Regions from separate parts of the Bacillus sp. JJ1533 genome, predicted to be linked through region 2. Evidence: riboswitches for the same ligand, from Rfam matches in the RefSeq annotation. Region 2 holds a riboswitch; the other holds the start of a gene.
The links. A riboswitch is a leader RNA that binds a small molecule or an ion and turns the genes downstream of it on or off. The one in region 2 is predicted to bind lysine.
Positions count from the first base shown of each region.

Region 1: another riboswitch for lysine. It lies ahead of V7138_RS20385 (Na+/H+ antiporter NhaC family protein); the one in region 2 lies ahead of V7138_RS01030 (transporter substrate-binding domain-containing protein).

Region 1 is NZ_JBALOV010000038.1:48,375-57,316, forward strand. It holds gene V7138_RS20375 (branched-chain amino acid ABC transporter permease) at 1-740, opposite strand, end outside; gene V7138_RS20380 (ABC transporter substrate-binding protein) at 880-2,085, opposite strand; gene V7138_RS20385 (Na+/H+ antiporter NhaC family protein) at 2,450-4,033, opposite strand; lysine riboswitch at 4,154-4,337, opposite strand; gene yunB (sporulation protein YunB) at 4,471-5,229, opposite strand; gene V7138_RS20395 (YunC family protein) at 5,323-5,625, opposite strand; gene V7138_RS20400 (bifunctional metallophosphatase/5'-nucleotidase) at 5,737-7,140, opposite strand; gene V7138_RS20405 (DUF72 domain-containing protein) at 7,172-8,020, opposite strand; gene V7138_RS20410 (histidine phosphatase family protein) at 8,194-8,853, opposite strand; gene V7138_RS20415 (ATP-binding protein) at 8,850-8,942, opposite strand, start outside.
Region 2 is NZ_JBALOV010000002.1:102,390-111,331, reverse strand. It holds gene V7138_RS01035 (amino acid ABC transporter permease) at 1-568, opposite strand, end outside; gene V7138_RS01030 (transporter substrate-binding domain-containing protein) at 619-1,455, opposite strand; lysine riboswitch at 1,558-1,739, opposite strand; gene V7138_RS01025 (MFS transporter) at 1,897-3,096, opposite strand; gene V7138_RS01020 (APC family permease) at 3,317-4,708, shown strand; gene V7138_RS01015 (ATP-binding cassette domain-containing protein) at 4,768-7,047, opposite strand; gene V7138_RS01010 (glutaredoxin family protein) at 7,560-7,790, opposite strand; gene V7138_RS01005 (NADPH-dependent FMN reductase) at 8,224-8,772, shown strand; gene speG (spermidine N1-acetyltransferase) at 8,872-8,942, opposite strand, start outside.

The DNA.
Region 1 (8,942 bases), on a different contig from region 2:
AGAACAAGCCCACCAACCATTGCTCCGGGAATAATCCCAATTCCGCCTAAAACGGCCGCAACGAATGCCTTTAAACCTGGAATAATCCCCATTAATGGATCAATTTTTGTATAATAAATACCAAAAATAACACCTGCTGCTCCTGCCATCGCAGAACCAATGGCAAAAGTTGCAGAAATTGTAGTGTTCACATTAATTCCCATTAGACGAGCTGCATCCATATCATGAGAGACTGCACGCATCGCCTTCCCAATTTTCGTTTTGTGAACAATAAATTGCAAAATAACCATTAAAATAATAGAAACGGAAAGAATTAATAGAGATTGGCTGCTGATTTGCGCACCAAAAATTTCAAAGGACTTGTTTGGTAATACATTGGGATATGCCTCTGGCTGTGCACCACGAACATAGATGACCCCATATTCAATGAGTAAGGAAACACCGATTGCCGTTATTAATGCTGCTATTCGCGTTGCATTCCGCAATCGCTTATATGCGATTCTTTCAATAAGCACTCCAAATATTGCACAAACAGTCATGGCCAGTAGTAATGCCGGGAAAAAACCCAGTCCCCAGCCTGTTATAGCATAAAATCCAACAAATGCTCCTATCATAAAAACATCGCCATGGGCAAAGTTAATTAATTTTATAATTCCATACACCATCGTATACCCAAGAGCGATTAGTGCATAAATACTGCCGAGTGAAATACCGTTAATTATTTGCTGTACCCATTCCATGAACTCTCACTCCTTTTAAGAAACGCGTATAAGCCTTTGCATTGATGCTTATTGAAATTTTGCTTTAACTGAACAATTAACGTAATATGGGAAAGAAAAATGGGAGGATAGATAATCCCCCCATCTCTCCTGGTTAATCTTAAGGATTAACTTTAGATTTGAATTCTTGCTTACCATCAACATATTCTAAAACGGATGCAGATTTTATGAGATGGTGATTTTCGTCAACTGTAATGGTTCCAGTAATTAAAGATAAATCTTTAGTTGCAGCAAGAGCATCTTTAATTTTCTCTGAATCTGAAGTACTGCCCGCACGTTTCATTGCATCAACAAGTAGGTAAACAGTGTCATATCCAAGTGCGTTAAATGCATCAGGAGATTTGCCATTATATTTGTCTCCAAAAGCTTTGACAAACTTTTGAATCGTTTCATCAGGATCACCAGAAGAATAGTGATTGATGATGTATGTGTTATTTAAGGCATCAGCTCCAGCTAGTTCCACAAGCTTTGGAGAATCCCAACCGTCCGCCCCCATTAATGGAACATCAATGCCCATTTCCCTAGCTTGCTTAACAATTAGGCCGACTTCTTCATAGTATCCAGGAATGAAGATATATTCAGGATTGGCAGCTTTAATACGAGTTAATGTAGAACGGAAATCAGTATCCTTTGCTACATACGATTCTTCAGCAACAATCGTACCCCCAGCCGCTTCGAATGTTTCTTTAAATGAAGCAGCAAGACCTTTTGCATAATCACTTGCATTATCAGCATAAATAGCAACATTTTTTACTTTCAGTTCATTTAGAGCAAAGTTAGCCGCAACTGTTCCTTGGAACGGGTCAATAAAAGCTGTACGGAATACATACTCATTTACTGTTCCATCTTCTTTTACCGTTACTGTTGGGCTTGTACCAGATGGTGAAATTAGAACCGTCTTGTTATCATTCGCAATCTGTGCTTGTGCCACGGTATTACCGCTTGTAGCTGCACCAATAATTGCTGTTACCTTATCTTGGCTAGTCAATTTGATGGCAGCGTTTGTTGCTTCAGCTGCATCAGATTTATTATCAACTTTAACAATTTCAATCTGTTTACCATCAACACCACCTGCTGCGTTGATTTCATCAACAGCTAGAGCTACCCCATCAGCAATTCCTGATCCATAAGATGCAACTCCACCTGAAAGCTCCAGGTTAGCACCAATTTTAATTGTATCTCCTCCTTTAGAAGATCCAGAGCCCTCTGATCCTGTTTCTGTAGAACCTCCGCCGCAACCGGCAAGGATTCCAGTCATAAGCGTTGTAGCCATTAAGACCGAAGTGATTTTTTTCTTAAAAACCATTTTCTTTCCCCCTTATACTTTTCTGATTGTTGAAGTAATTGTAGCTACAGATCGTAATACAAAGCTAGATTAATAGATAATAATCTAACCTTCTTACAAAGTCAGCTAAATTCCTATTTATATATGCATGTTAGGAATTTTGATATTTCTGACTACTCAATATAAGCATAGTATATTATTTTCCCACTAGTCTGTCAAAGCAATATTTTCGCAATAGTTAACTTTTTTGAAATATTTTTTACACTAGCATTTTTGAACTTTAATGTTTAAATATATGCTTATTCAAAAAAAAGAGACAAAGGTTCTAATCCCTTGTCTCTTACATATTTATTTACATTCAGTTATAAGACTTTAAATAGATTTATTATGCCTTTTCTCCGTTTTTCACTGTAATTACAAAAATAATAAATAATACTACTGTAGTAAGTAACCCTAACAATGTACTGTCGGTTAAACCAAGTACTACATACCCAAATGCTGCAATTACAGCAGAAATGATTGCATATGGAAGCTGTGTCATTACATGATCAATAAGATGACTTCCTGCACCTGTTGAAGAAAGAATCGTTGTATCTGAAATTGGTGAACAGTGGTCACCAAATACAGAACCGGCTAATACAGCTGCAAGAGCCGGCAGCATTAGATTAAGATCTGATGCTGCTACAATGTCCCCTGCTATTGGCAGCATCATTCCGAATGTTCCCCAAGATGTGCCTGTAGCGAATGCCATTATACCCGCTACAACAAATAGAATAACTGGTAAAAACGCAATATTTAAATGGGATTTTTCTACAAGACCTGCTAAATATTTTCCTGTTTCAATCTGACCAATTAAGTCAACAATCACCCATGCAAATACTAAAATATAGACAGCTGGAAGCATAGATTTAATACCCTCAATGATTCCTTTTGGTAGAAGACTGACGCTAATTGCACGTTTTCCATAGACCTGAACAAGGAACATAAGAAGTGTGACAACTATGCCAAACAATCCGCCGTATAACAGAGATCCTGTTACATCCGTGTTTTCCAAAACACTAATAATGGTAACATTGCCTTCTGATGCTTCATAGCCTGTCCAAAATAATGAACCAACTGTTCCAATAACTAATGCAACGATAGGCCAAACTAAGTCGCCTACAGACCCTTTTTCACTTTGAGGTAACTCCTGTTTTAGCTCACCTAGTACTGGCTTTTCAGGATCAACAACTTCGCCAGTTGTCATAGCTCGATTTTCATGAACCCTCATACTCCCAATATTAATATTAAATACAGCAACTGCAAAAACCATTAACATAGCTGAAATTACATATAAGTTCATTGGAATAATTTGTATAAAAGCCGATAAAGGTGAATAGTCGGTTATTCCGTGTGTTACTAAAATTGGGGCGATAATCGCAATAATATAAGCACCCCAGCTTGAAATCGGTGAGACCACACATATTGGTGCAGATGTTGAGTCGATAATATAAGCAAGCTTTGCGCGTGAAACCTTATTACGATCTGTGATAGGTCTGCTTACTTGCCCAACAGCTAACGCATTAAAGTAATCATCAATAAAAATAAGAATCCCTAAAACAGCAGCTAACAGCTGTGCACCTGTTCGTGTTTTAACCTTTGTTTGAGCCCACTCTCCAAAGGCTCGACTTCCACCAGAGATCGAGATGAAAGCAGTGATAATGCCTAAGAGGAATAAAAATAAGATAATATATACATTCCATGTATTAAGGGCGCCTTCTGAAACAACGACTCCTTTAAAGCTATTCCAAATTGTGAGACCAATGTTTTCAAGCCAAGCTCCGACAACTTCGTTTAATAAAACATTTCCGTGCAATACAACTGCGGCCGCTATTATTCCGACTCCAAGAGAAAGTAGGACTCTGCGGGTTAAAACCACCATTAACAGAGCAATAATCGGTGGGATAATTGAATAAATGGTTCCAGACATATTGTGTTCCTCCAAGTTTGATATTTCATGGAGAGCGTACGTGGTAAGAGAAAAAATAAAAAAGAGTAATGATAGAAAATAACTATCATTACTCTTGGTAATGTTATGTTATCCTCCATCACGATCAGTAGCTCTCCATTATAGATGCATCTCTATAATGACAGTGTTACCCTTTTTCAAGGCAACCCCAACAAAAATAACGTTGACAAGTTCATTTTTGCTTCGGCGAAAAGTCCTTTCAACTATGCTCCTCGTTGTCATCCTCACATAGTTTACTCATATTTTCCGCACCTCTACCTCATCGATCCGATAAGGTGGTGTTATTCACTTTTAGAATTCCTTTTGTAGTATAATTCATTACACTTTATAAAACAATTATTCTAGTATAGTATTTTTTTACATCCAGTTCCATTGCATAGCCCCTTTTGCTTTTGTTGCTAATTTGTTGGTATTTCAATAGAAGGTGATGAGTCGCTGCCATTGTTATAAAAATCAGGAACATCATGCAATATATTTTGATTGATTACTGGAACGATGGTTTCGATTTCTACTTCTCCCGTAGAAAACGGTAAAATAACCTGCATGGTAACAGTCGCTAAAACATTGTATTGAAACCATCCATTATTAATTCCCCACTCGTCAATTCTCCCCTGTGGCGTTGTTTCCCCAAAACCCACCATATGAAACCGAATCGGAATTTCCGGACCTAAGTTTCCTAAGATGGCATTGTTCGTTGCTTCTCCAAGGGGTACTTTAAAAACAAATCCTGTTTGCCCTGTTGCGTCATCTTTTTCAATTTCTAAATCGGGGTATTCAAGTTTACTTATATCTCCGTCATTCACGTATTTTAAATATTCCTCAATATTTCCAAGTGTTTTTGTTGCCATTCTATTGACAACTTGTGTGTTGTAACTAATTACCTTTCCCGTTTCATCTGTTTGAACGATACTCAAATCCTCTTGGATCAATTCTTCCTCATTTATTTGTTTGTTGATTGCATTTTTAATAACTGTAGCCGCTACCTTTTTTGTTTCATTCTCAGCATATGCCATAAGTGCAGGCTCAATCGCTTTGTTAATAATAAATAAACCGACGATCGTCGAAACGATAAAAAAAACAATAGTTATTAAAAAGACATAACGAAAAGGTAAAGGCCCTTTCCTTCTTGGTTGTAGGCGACGTCTGTATTTTGCCAAACGAAAATCCCCCCTTACATGCTATATGTATGCAAGTAAGAGGGGATGTACGATAATTATTTTTATTTGAATACCTTCTCAGGTGTTTGGATTTTAAATCATTTTTAGTAAGGCATCTTTGCCCTTCATGCCTACTGTAATTCCTCGATTCTCGGCTTCGTATGTGATTGATTCAAGAGGGGCATCCAGTAATTGCTCGATTGTACGAACACCAACAGCCCTACCAGCAATAATGCCTCGATCTTTAAGTTTTTCATTTAATAATGCAACGTCGAGAGCTCCACACATAATATAGCCATTTTCATTTGAGACTGCCATAAAATTTGTCTTAGGTAATTTCACAGTAATGGCTGTAAATTGATGATTATCAATCAAAATTGGTGTCATTGAGACCATTCCTAGCACACTCCTTTCCCTACTAAATTATGTGTGTGGGAAAAGAAATGTGTTAGAAATGGGTACTAGTTATAGACCTATCTTTTGCCTACATCTTTTGGCTAGGGATCATTAGACTGTTTGACCAATGGATTTTATTTTCTTTGCTAAAAGATCCCGTAAGAATTCTGGCATATAATATTTCTTATCTTTTGCGTCCCGTATAACAGGGAAAAGTAATCCGAAGGTGAACATATCAATAGTTGCAATTGAATATGTTTTATCTGGATTTAGCTCTTCTCCATTAATTTTAATTTGGATAATATGATCCACACCATCTGAAAACTTTGTCGTTTCGAGCTCTACTCCGTCATACACCATTTTACCCATAACCTTTCCACGAAAGCCCAAGCCCTTAATTCTTAGGTTTTCCATTTCGTCGGTGCTAGCCTGTAAAATGATTTCCTTCAGCTCATCACCTTTTAGCCAAACCTTACAAGGATTGATTGGATGTGGACAGATTCGATGAAGGTCTTCTCTCGTTACTTTTCCCATTTGAAGCGAGTCAAGCAATAGACCAGCATTGACCATCGATATGTCTCCATCACACCATTCACGGAGGACCTCAGCTAAAAGCCTAGAAAATGAGGTTTCAGCAAACCAATCGCTTGGTAATGGTTCATCGATTACTGCGATAACATCCTCTTTTAAAGTTTGTTTACTATCCACTAAATATTGTGACAGAACTTTATTCGTTTCATTGCTTTCTGGAAGTGATTTTGTTGGGATTACACTTGCTGTACTACCAATTAGCTTCTGTTGCAACGTATCAATTTCCAATGTGACATGACCAATATAATTTCCATATTTTTGTGCACAACAAAGCAGTGTATTGTTAATTCGTTTTCCGTTTTCTAGAAGGTGATGTGTATGCCCACCAAGGAGAACATCAACTTCTGGGAAGTCTCTGGCGATTTGTTCGTCTTCATTGATTCCTAAATGGGACAATAACAGAATCATGTCTGCTTTATTCTTTAATTCATCCAGTGTTTCCCTCAAAACAACTAGTGCGTCTTTAATATTCCATCCTAATAGCTTATACAATCCAATATAATGAACGGTTAAACCAATCATTCCGATTTTAAAACCACTTGGCAAGATGTAAATATCATAGGGAAGGGCCCAACTTGGAAGCTTTCCATTTTGGTCAAAAAGATTTGCAAGTAATACCTTGAATTCCGCTTCTTCATATAAGGAATCAAGATGCTCATAGGACATTGTAATTCCCTCATTGTTTCCGATTGTTGCATAATCGTATTGCAGCTGATTTAAAAGTTTCACATTTGTTTTTCCATAGGAAGCTTCTGATATCGGATGAAAGCGATCAATATGGTCTCCAATATCAATTAATAGCATTTCTTCATTGTTTTGTTGGTGAAACTGTCTCATCTCAGTTATATATCTAGTGATCCTGGGCCATCGGTCAAAATGGCTATGGAGATCGTTTGTATGATAAATATGTACGGTCTCAATCAATCCTACACCTCCTTTACAAAACCTAGTTAAGTTAACTAAAAAAGTCTAATTGCCTTGGGGCAAGATCTCGGTATTCGATTCCCAGCATATTGATAAATTGCTTAGCATTATCCGCTGCATCGCCACCTGAGTTATTATTGAATAACACATAGATGGATTCACTTTCTTTACGAATCTGATGGATGCGGTCAACCCATTCTTCTAACTCTTTCTTATTATACTTGTACAAGTACCTGACATCACGCCAATTGCCTTCACTTGGCTTTGTCCAACCATGAACGTTACGCCCATGAAACCGTACAAGGGTCTTCTTTTGATTTGTAGGATAAAGTACCGTTGGAATTGAACCAGAGCCTGCTTGTGGTTCGTCACAAATACTATGAATCCATCCTTCTTGTTTCATAAATAATAAGGTTTGATCTTGCAGTTGTGGTGAAAACCAAGATTGATGGCGAAATTCAAGGGCCACCGGAATATCTCCCATTTGTTGCTTGCACCATCTCAAATAGTCTACATTTTCACGTTTACAATCATACCATGGTGGAAATTGAAATAAAACCATTGCAAGCTTATTTGCTTTCTGAAAGGGCTCAAGTGATAAACGAAAGGCATCAAACATCTCTTTTTTTGATTCAAATGGAATATCTCCACGTTGATGTCCTGTCATCCCTTGATAGGCCTTGACAATAAATTGGAAGGATTCAGGTGTGTCTTTCACCCATTTATCTGCATTCCGTTTAGGCTGAATCGCATAGAAGGATGCATCCACTTCAACAATTGGAAAGTGTCCACCATATTCCTTTAATTTATCTCTTGGCGAGGTTCCAGCAGCATATAGACTGTCATGGTCCCCCCATCCCGTTACACCGATGTAGATCATAGGAGTCACCTCCATTAAATTTGCTGTTTAGTGCTAACTTATATCAATCCTAACAACAAAATTATACACTGTATGTATAAAAATAACTCGTTTGAGAAATCTCAACCGAGTTATTATATGTATTCTTATTTCTGGTATTTACACTATTACCAACAAATGGAAATCATTTAAGTCTATGTATTGTGAATGGCCTGATTCTCTTCTTTACTATCAATGATCTCTTTTGCAAAATGAGAAATATTTCCCTCGATAATAATTTCCTTCTTCCCCTTCTTTATTTTTACAACTGTCAAACTTGTTCCATCAATAAAGGGGGGTTCCCAGATTGCACTGATTAATTTGTTTTTACAAATCAATTGCAGAACTTTGATTACTACACCATGTGTAACTATCAGCAGATTGCTTGTTTGGTAAGTTTCTTCTACATTTACCAGAAATTCTTCTAGCCTTTTCTTTACATCGAAAAAACTTTCCCCTCCCATTTTATCCGGTTTATACAATTCAGGATGATGAAAATAACAATCATATCGTTGTGGATCCGTTTCTTTGATTTCCTTCAGAGTCCTTCCTTGCCAGTTTCCAAGGTTTATTTCCCTTAATCGCTCATCGAGTTTGATATCTAAAGGACGATTTCCTATCAGTATTTTTGCTGTATGAACTGCTCTTGGGCTTGGACTAGAAATGACAGATTCAAATCTAGTATTTGCCAATTTTTCAGCAAGTAACAATGTACGATTAACACCGTTCGTTGTTAACTTTGAATCCAAATGTCCCTGTAATCTATTCTCTACATTCCATTCTGTCTCACCATGCCTTACAAAATACAGTTTCAATAAGTTGTCACCTCCGGTATTTTCCTAAAATGTTTACCAGCCATTTGCATGATACTTCCTTCCAATTGAGATGGATACACAATTATAAA
Region 2 (8,942 bases):
ATTTTGTCACGAAATACAATTCTGTAACAGAAATCACATTCAGAACGGACGTATCTTTAATGTTAATGACAAATTGATTACCTGTTGCAGGTAGAATATTTCGGATAACCTGTGGTAATACAACATTCCACATCGTTTGGAAATGATTCATTCCAATCGCATGTGCGGCTTCAAACTGGCCTTTATCGATTGAAACAATCCCACCACGAACATACTCAGCCATATAAGCTCCTGTATTAATTGATACAACAATAATCGCAGCAACAAACACATTCATATCAATGTCAAATGCTAACGCCGAACCATAATAAATGACCATTGCTTGTACAATCATCGGTGTTCCACGGAAGAATTCGATATAAATGGAGAGGATAGCATTAATCACTTTTAAAATGACTTTGTTCACTCCACGTTCAGGCATTGGAATTGTTCGAATCACTCCTGCAAACAATCCAATCACTGCCCCAAAAATTGTCCCAATTAAAGCAATCAAAAGTGTTACACCTGCACCCCGAAGGAACATTGGCCAGTTTTCTGTGATTATTCGAATGACCCACTCAAAACTCATCTTATTTCCTCCCTAATTCTATAAACCATACAGCTGGTTTCTCGTAAGTGTTATTGTGCTGCCGGTTGATTTTTAATCGCTGAATCCATAATGCTTGTACGTTCTTCTTCTGAAATACCAGCTAAAACTTCATTAATTTTATCTGTTAATTCACTGCCCTTTTGAACTCCAACAGCAATTGCTGTATCATCTGGAGATGTTTTAAATCCTTCTTCAAACTCAACCATGACAAAGTTCTCATTCGCAGATGAAGCACTAATTCCTTCAGGACGCTCAGAAACATATCCATCAATCATTCCTGATTCAAGAGCAACTCTCATCGCTGGGAAGTTGTCCATCGCCGTTTTCTTCTCAACGCCTTCAATTTGATCAATCACTGAGTAGTGGAATGTATTTAACTGAGCTGTTATTTTTGCTCCATTGAAATCTTGAATAGAAGTAGCATTTTCATATTTGCTGCCTTTCTTTACAACCATCACTAAATTGGATGTATAGTAATTACTTGAAAAATCAATGGCTTCTTTACGTTCTGCTGTCGGTGACATACCAGCTATGATGGCATCAATTTTCCCTGATGTTAAAGCTGGAACAAGTCCATCCCACTCCGTTTTGACAATAACTAATTCTTTACCTAATCCTTCAGCGACTTTTTTTGCGATTTCTACGTCATATCCACCCGCATATTCTTTCGAGCCCTGAATTTTAACAGCACCGTTCGAATCATCGTTTTGAGTCCAGTTAAATGGCGCATAACCTGCTTCAAGGCCTACCTTAAATATCTTATCCTCTGACGATCCAGAATCAGAACTATTACTTGTCCCACATCCTGCTAATAATAGAATGGATGAAATCAATAAAACTATGAATAATGATATTTTATTTCTCATGTTGTATTTCCTCCTATTTTTTGATAAATTTCGACACAAAAAAGCGACCCGAGATATACTCAGGTCGCTGTATCGTTTCCCTAAAGTCCTCTCTTTTATCCCAAATGAGATAGCACAACTCAATAAACCTGGGGGTTTATTGAGACAGTCCTGCAGCTCTTAACTACAGACCCAGCATGTAATACCGAGAATATTACACACTTCGGCGACATTTCCTTCTCCTTAGCATCACTGCTTCTCAAACTCCACTAAAGACTGTTAAATATCGCGCCTCTACCTCACTATTGAAAAAGTGAGGTCTTATTCAATTAATTTTTATACTACAATAATATCTATAAAGCCGTCAACCATTATTTATTAGCAATATCTAGTAAACCACTATTTCAACTTGTTATATGTGGGAAAACAAATAAGCTTTTGAGTCTGTGGCAGCTCTTTCTTCTAGGTTAATTCAATCTGCTTTGTTTCTTTCCCAAAAAAGGCAAGTACAATCACACCGATCACAATGCTTATGCAAAACAGCGTAAAAATGAAACTAATTGATTGCCCTGCAGAAACAAGAGTACCAACAAGGAGCGGTCCAAGAATCCCACCTACACGTCCAATTGCCGCGGCCATACCAGCTCCTGTCCCACGAATGACGGCAGGATATTGTTCTGGAGTATAAGCATATAAAGCCCCCCATGCACCAAGGTTGAAGAATGATAAAAAGATACCTGAAACGATGAGAACTGCAGTCGTTTCTGCCTGTCCGAAAACAAGGGCGGCACCTGCCGTTCCTAATAAATACGTAACAAGTACAAACTTTCTTCCTACTCGTTCAATCAGCCATGCAGCTGTAAAATAACCCGGAAGCTGAGCAAGGGTCATGATTAAAACATATTCAAAGCTTTGAATCATACTAAATCCTTTCATCACCATTACACTTGGTAACCAAAGGAACATTCCATAGTATGAAAAAACAACCGTGAACCAGACCACCCAAAGTACAAATGTGGAGCGTGTATACTTCTTCGACCATACATCTCTGATGTTCTGGACAATCGTCCTTTTCTCTACTTTCTGGCGCGAAAACGCTGGAGAGTCCGGAAGCTTCAGCCTTAAGTAGATAGCATAAAAGGCAGGTAAAGCACTAATAATAAGTGCGACACGCCAGCCATATGAAGGAATTATAAAATAAGAAATAAGTGCTGCAAGTAACCAACCAAAAGCCCAAAAACTTTCAAGCAGAACAACTACTCTTCCACGTTCTTTCGCCGCCACACTCTCAGATACGAGGGTTGAAGCAACAGGCAATTCTCCACCAAGCCCCATCCCGACAAAAAAACGCAGAACTAAAAATACAAAGAGAGTTGTTGTAAATGCTGAAAGACCACTCGCAAGTGAAAATAATAATAAGGTGATAATAAATATATTCTTCCTGCCAATTCTATCCGCCCATAAGCCGAAAAGAAGAGCGCCGACAGCCATTCCGATTGAGTTCACACTTCCGATCCACCCCATCTGTTGAGGCGTCAAACCCCAATCAGTGTGCAGTGCTGCAATTATAAACGAAAGCATTCCGACATCCATGGCATCAAACATCCAGCCGAGCCCTGCAATACCAAGAAGCTTCCGCTTCGAGATTGTTTTTTCTGACATGATTTACCCTCCCTAGTGTCTTGTCAGTTGTCATTACCACCTTACTATAATCGGCTTTATTCGAAAAGACAAGACATTTTTTCATGATATTTATTTAGTATGAACCCTATAATCACAATTTATCATTCGACAAAAATATTGGTAATTCGACAAAAGTGGTTGACCTTTTATCCATTAACATATAGTATTTTTACATATTTCAAAAAAATGAGGTTACAGCATGAAAGATGTATTATTCAGGAAAAAAAATCTCGGGGATTTACTTAAAAACAAGGGGGAAATCCAGCTGCCACAAACGTTAGGAGCATTTGACTTAATGCTGCTTGGAGTAGGAGCCATTGTCGGAACAGGTATTTTCATCCTTCCAGGGACAGTAGCTGCAGAGCACGCTGGACCAGGTATTGTATTTTCCTTTATTATAGCTGCAATTGTCTGTGCATTCGCAGCGATGTGTTATTCAGAGTTTTCTTCGTCTGTACCAGTAACGGGCAGTGCATATACGTATGTTTACATTATATTTGGAGAAGTAGTCGCTTGGTTAGTTGGATGGGCTTTATTGTTAGAATACGGTTTAGCGGTTGCAGCGGTTGCAACTGGATGGTCTGCTTATTTAAGTGCTTTGTTAGAAGGCTTTAATATCACCCTTCCAAAGGCTATCTCTGGTTCTTTTAATCCAGCAGAGGGTACTTATGTAAATATACCTGCTATCGCCATCATATTTGCCACTGCATTTTTATTAACGCTCGGAATAAAGGAATCTACAAAGGTTAATATGATCATGGTATTTATAAAAATAGGTGTTATTCTCTTATTTATTGGAGTAGGTATTTTTTATGTAGAGCCTGCTAATTGGCAACCAATAATGCCCTTCGGAATAAATGGCGTTATCAGTGGGGCAGCACTTGTTTTCTTCGCTTATCTTGGCTTCGATGCAGTATCGTCAGCTGCCGAAGAGGTAAAGAACCCACAACGTAATATGCCAATAGGAATTATTGGATCATTAGTTATTTGTACAATTCTTTATGGAGCTGTTTCCCTCGTCTTGACTGGGATGGTTTCCTATACAAAGTTAAATGTTAGTGATCCCGTTAGCTTCGTGATGCAAATGGTTCATCAAGATTGGGTGGCAGGTATTATTTCACTCGGTGCTGTTGTAGGGATGATGACAGTAATCCTCGTTATGTCCTACGGCGGAACTAGACTTCTTTACGCGTTTGGACGTGACGGGTTGCTGCCGAAAAGCATGAATGAGCTTAGTAAAAGATATAAAACACCCGTAAAAAATACATGGGTATTTGCAGCACTTGTCGCATTTTGCGCCGGTTTCGTTCCGTTATCCAAGCTAGCAGAACTGGTTAACATGGGAACATTACTAGCTTTTACAGTCGTTTCTCTCGGAGTTATTTACCTGCGAAAAAATAAGAATATACCCTCCATTGGTTTTAAAGTACCGTTCTTTCCACTCATACCGATTTGTTCATTCTTGTTATGTTTATTTTTAATGACTCAGCTCTCCGTCTTTACCTGGATTGCTTGCGGTGTTTGGTTCCTTTTGGGACTGCTTTTCTATTTTGCTTATGGTAAAAAACATAGTGTGATGAATAAAGAATAAATTCAAAAGTGAGCTTACGTTAGGACAATGTAAGCTCATTTTTTTATGCTAATTCATTTTTAATTAAATTGTTTACTAACTGCATTCTTTAACCATTTCGCTGTTAATGTCTCTTCATGTAACATCTCTGTAGGTGTCCCTTCAAATATAACTTGTCCCCCTTGCTTTCCTCCTCCAGGACCCAATTCAATTACCCAGTCACTCGCTGCTATAAAGTTTAGATTGTGTTCGATTATGATGACAGAATTACCTCTAGTTACAAGATTTTTAAAGACGTCTAATAGTTTTTCATTATCTTCTGTGTGCAGTCCTAAGGATGGCTCATCTAAGAGATAAATTTGTCCTTCTTTCTGTAAATGACTTGCAAGTTTTAGACGTTGAACCTCTCCTCCGCTTAACGAACTGGTCGTCTGCCCTAAGGTCAGATAGCCTAATCCAACGTCTTTAAGCGTATGTACTCTTTTTACGATCTTTGGTATTGTAAAATAATTCAACGCTTCGTCTATTGTTAAATCTAAAATCTCCTCTATATTTTTTCCTTGAAATCGATAGGAAAGGGCTTCTTCTGAATATCTCGTACCACCACATGTCTCACAAGGGATTGTTACTGGGTCTGCAAAGGCAACGTCTGGCGTTATGACCCCTTTTCCTTTGCAGATCGGACATGCTCCTTGGGAGTTGAAGCTAAATAAACCCGCTGGTTGCCCCGTTTCTTTCGCAAATATTGAGCGAATATCATCCATGATTCCCATATAAGTAGCTAGGGTTGAACGGGTTGAGATTCCGATGCTACCCTGTCCCACCTTGATGGTTTCTGCATACTTTTCCGCGAACGCTTCCAACATTATAGAGCTTTTACCTGATCCAGATACTCCACATATAGTGACTAAAACATTTTTAGGAATATGTACGGTTATATTTTTTAAGTTATTGTTACTCGCCTGATTAATCGTAAAATAGCTTTTTATCGCCTTTGGACTTTTATTTATGTTTAGCTTATGGTTTAGAGCTGTTGCTGTTGGTGAGTTTTTGAGCCCTTCTAATGCTCCTTGATAGACTACTTCACCACCGTTAACACCTGCTCCTGGTCCCATTTCTATGATTTCGTCTGCTTCTTTTATTACTGATAAATTGTGTTCGATAACGATTACAGTATTATGGTGGGCCTTTATCCTTTTTAACATCTGTATTAACAAATCCACTTCTTCTGGATGGAGTCCTGCACTTGGCTCGTCAAAAATATAGGTAATATTGTTTAGACTGCTCCCTAAATGACGAGCAATTTTTACCCTTTGGGCTTCGCCACTGGAAAGGGTCCCCATTCTTCTTGATAGACTCAAATATCCAAGGCCCATATCGACTAGTTGTTTGACATGAGGGATTGCTTGTTGTGCGATCGATATTCCCATTGGTTCTTTAATATTCGTTAGTTCCACAAGTAATTCTGGAAGCTCTAATTGATCATATTCTGCAATATTCAAGCCATTTATTCTACATTCTAATACCTTTGGATTTAGACCTGAACCTTGACAGGTTGGGCATAAGACTCGAGTTGATACGGCAAAGACATCATCCTGGGACACTTCTTTTAGCTTTGTGATATCCCTATTAATATAGAGACGCGTAAATCTCGGCAATAATCCATCCCATTCATGATCCTGCGGTCCATTTTTTGTATGAAACGGTGCATATACTTTTTCACCTTTCGGCGGACCATATAACAGCAGTTGGAGATTTTCTTCTGTGTAGTCTTTGATCGGTTTATCAGGATCGAATAAACCACCTGTCAACATCCATCTGCCTTGCCATCCTGAAGGCGATAATGGCTTAAATTTCACTGCATACTCTCGAAGTGACTTATCGAAATCAATGATCTTATTTAGATCTGGTGTAACAACCTCCCCATATCCGCCACATTCCGGGCATCTCCCAAAAGAACTTTGACTCGAAAAATCCGTGGCAGAACCTATCGATGGCTTTCCTATTCTAGAGAATAATAGTCTAATTAATGGATGGATATCCATATAGGTGCCTACTGTTGAACGGGAACTTCCCCCTATTTGTCGTTGTTCTACTACTATAACTGGGCTTAAGTTTTGCATAAGATCGGCGTGGGGTCTTTCATACCTTGGCATTTGATTTCTGACATAGAGAGGATAATTCAACGTCATTTGCCTCCTACTTTCTCTTGCTAACGTATCAAATACAACGGAGCTCTTACCTGAACCTGAAAGACCAGTAAATACGATGATTTTTTCTTTTGGTATGTTTAAATCTATATTTTTTAAATTATGTTCTTTAAGGCCTCTTAAAATAATTTCATCTTTTACTTCTGACATGTTGTCCTCCTTTCTTGTACTCAGCTTCTATTCGTTTGCTACCATTGTAGCCAACTTGGAAAGAGGGATTCCCCAACACCGCTTTATTTTCTAAGTCTTATAAAAAAAAGAGCTTTTCAGCCCTTTTTAACATCATTTTATCAAAGTCCTTATACGCGAAGCACCTTAAATTGTCCCCCTCCAAATAGGGCAGGGACGTAATCAAGTTTTGTGTTCTCAAAATAGACTTTGTCTCTTTCATTTACTAAAAATTGAATTCCATCCTGTTCAGTGATTTCATCACCATCTAAAGCCGACTCTTCCAGAGTCAGACGAAGCTGTGGCCCCCCTCAGCCAATTCCCATCTTTAATCGGATAAAGGGCTTTTTACCTTCCTCAATAATATCCTTCACTTCATTTGTAATCGCTGAGATAGCGGCATGTGTAATTTGAAGCATACATACACCTCCTTATTCTTATAATGATAGACTTTGCAATCCGAACGTGATTAAACATAACAAAGCAAATTCTTTTTACTTTACCAACTCCATTACTTTTTCCGGATCAAATCCTACTACCCATTGGCCATTTATTTCTGTTTGGGGAACTCCCATCTGGCCTGTTGTTTTAACTAAACGATTGGCGGCATTTCGATCTTGTTGGACGTTTACTTCTTTAAAAGGAATTCCATTCTCCTTTAAGAAGTTTTTCATCATCACACAGTAAGGACAAGTATTAGTTGTATAGACAGTAATTTGGTTCATGGAGAATTCTCCTTTTCTTATCAAAAATTAGGTAAATACTTTATATATGAGGTAAATGGCTCCTCCCAGGAGCCAGACTAATGTTCCTGGTCATATTGGAATCGGCCTTTTTACCGATTTTCCTTCCTCAGAAACGTTAGGCCGACTAATTCCTCAGGAACCAGTTGTGGCGCAATCCCTTTTTTGATTGGATTTATCAAGCATATTAAAGCCTCCCTACATTGAGTAAATATCCTATTTTATATCTTGCACACATTATATACCCTATTGGGTATATTTACAATCCTAAAGATTTGTCCTTTCCCTCAGCACGGTGCGTTAAAGTATGGTGAGGGTCAGACCTTTAATAGGTAAAGCATTTCTTTTGCCTATTTGTCTTAAGTCCAATACAATTATCTTGAAGTCAAAATAAATTAAAGGATGGATGAATAGTATGACAAAAGTTGGCATTATTCTTGGTAGTCTTCGTAAAAATTCGTTTTCAAAACAAGTTGCTGATAATGTAGCACCTTTATTTCCAGAAGGATATGTAACAGAGTTTGTAGAAATTGGCCACCTTCCTTTTTTTAATCAAGATTTTGAAGGAGACTTAGAAACTCCTGCGGAATTTACAGCATTCCGAAATACCATTAAAGAACTAGACGCGGTATTATTTGTAACGCCTGAATATAACCGTTCAATCCCAGCTGTTTTAAAAAATGCTCTTGATGTAGCATCTCGCCCATATGGAGAAAGTGTTTGGAATGGCAAACCTGCAGCGATCATTAGCCAATCTCCAGGTGCTCTTGCTGGGTTCGGTGCAAACCATCACTTACGACAAGTACTTACATTCTTAAATATGCCAGTTGTTCAACAACCAGAAGCATATATTGGGTCTGTACATGAATTATTAGATGAAAGTGGTAAGCTTAATGAAGGAACTACCGAATTCCTACAAGGTTTCGTTAATGAATTCGTTGAATTAATCAAGAAATATCAATAAGAAATAAAAAGTTGGAGTTTTTGTGCAGAACATACCTGCCAAAACTCCAACTTTTTTTATGCAACTTATAGATGAATTGGTGTGTGTGACCTCTGACACTCAAGAACCCCTTTTAAAGTATTGATGCTGAAACATGCACATTCTTATTGCATTATGATATTCACCATCAA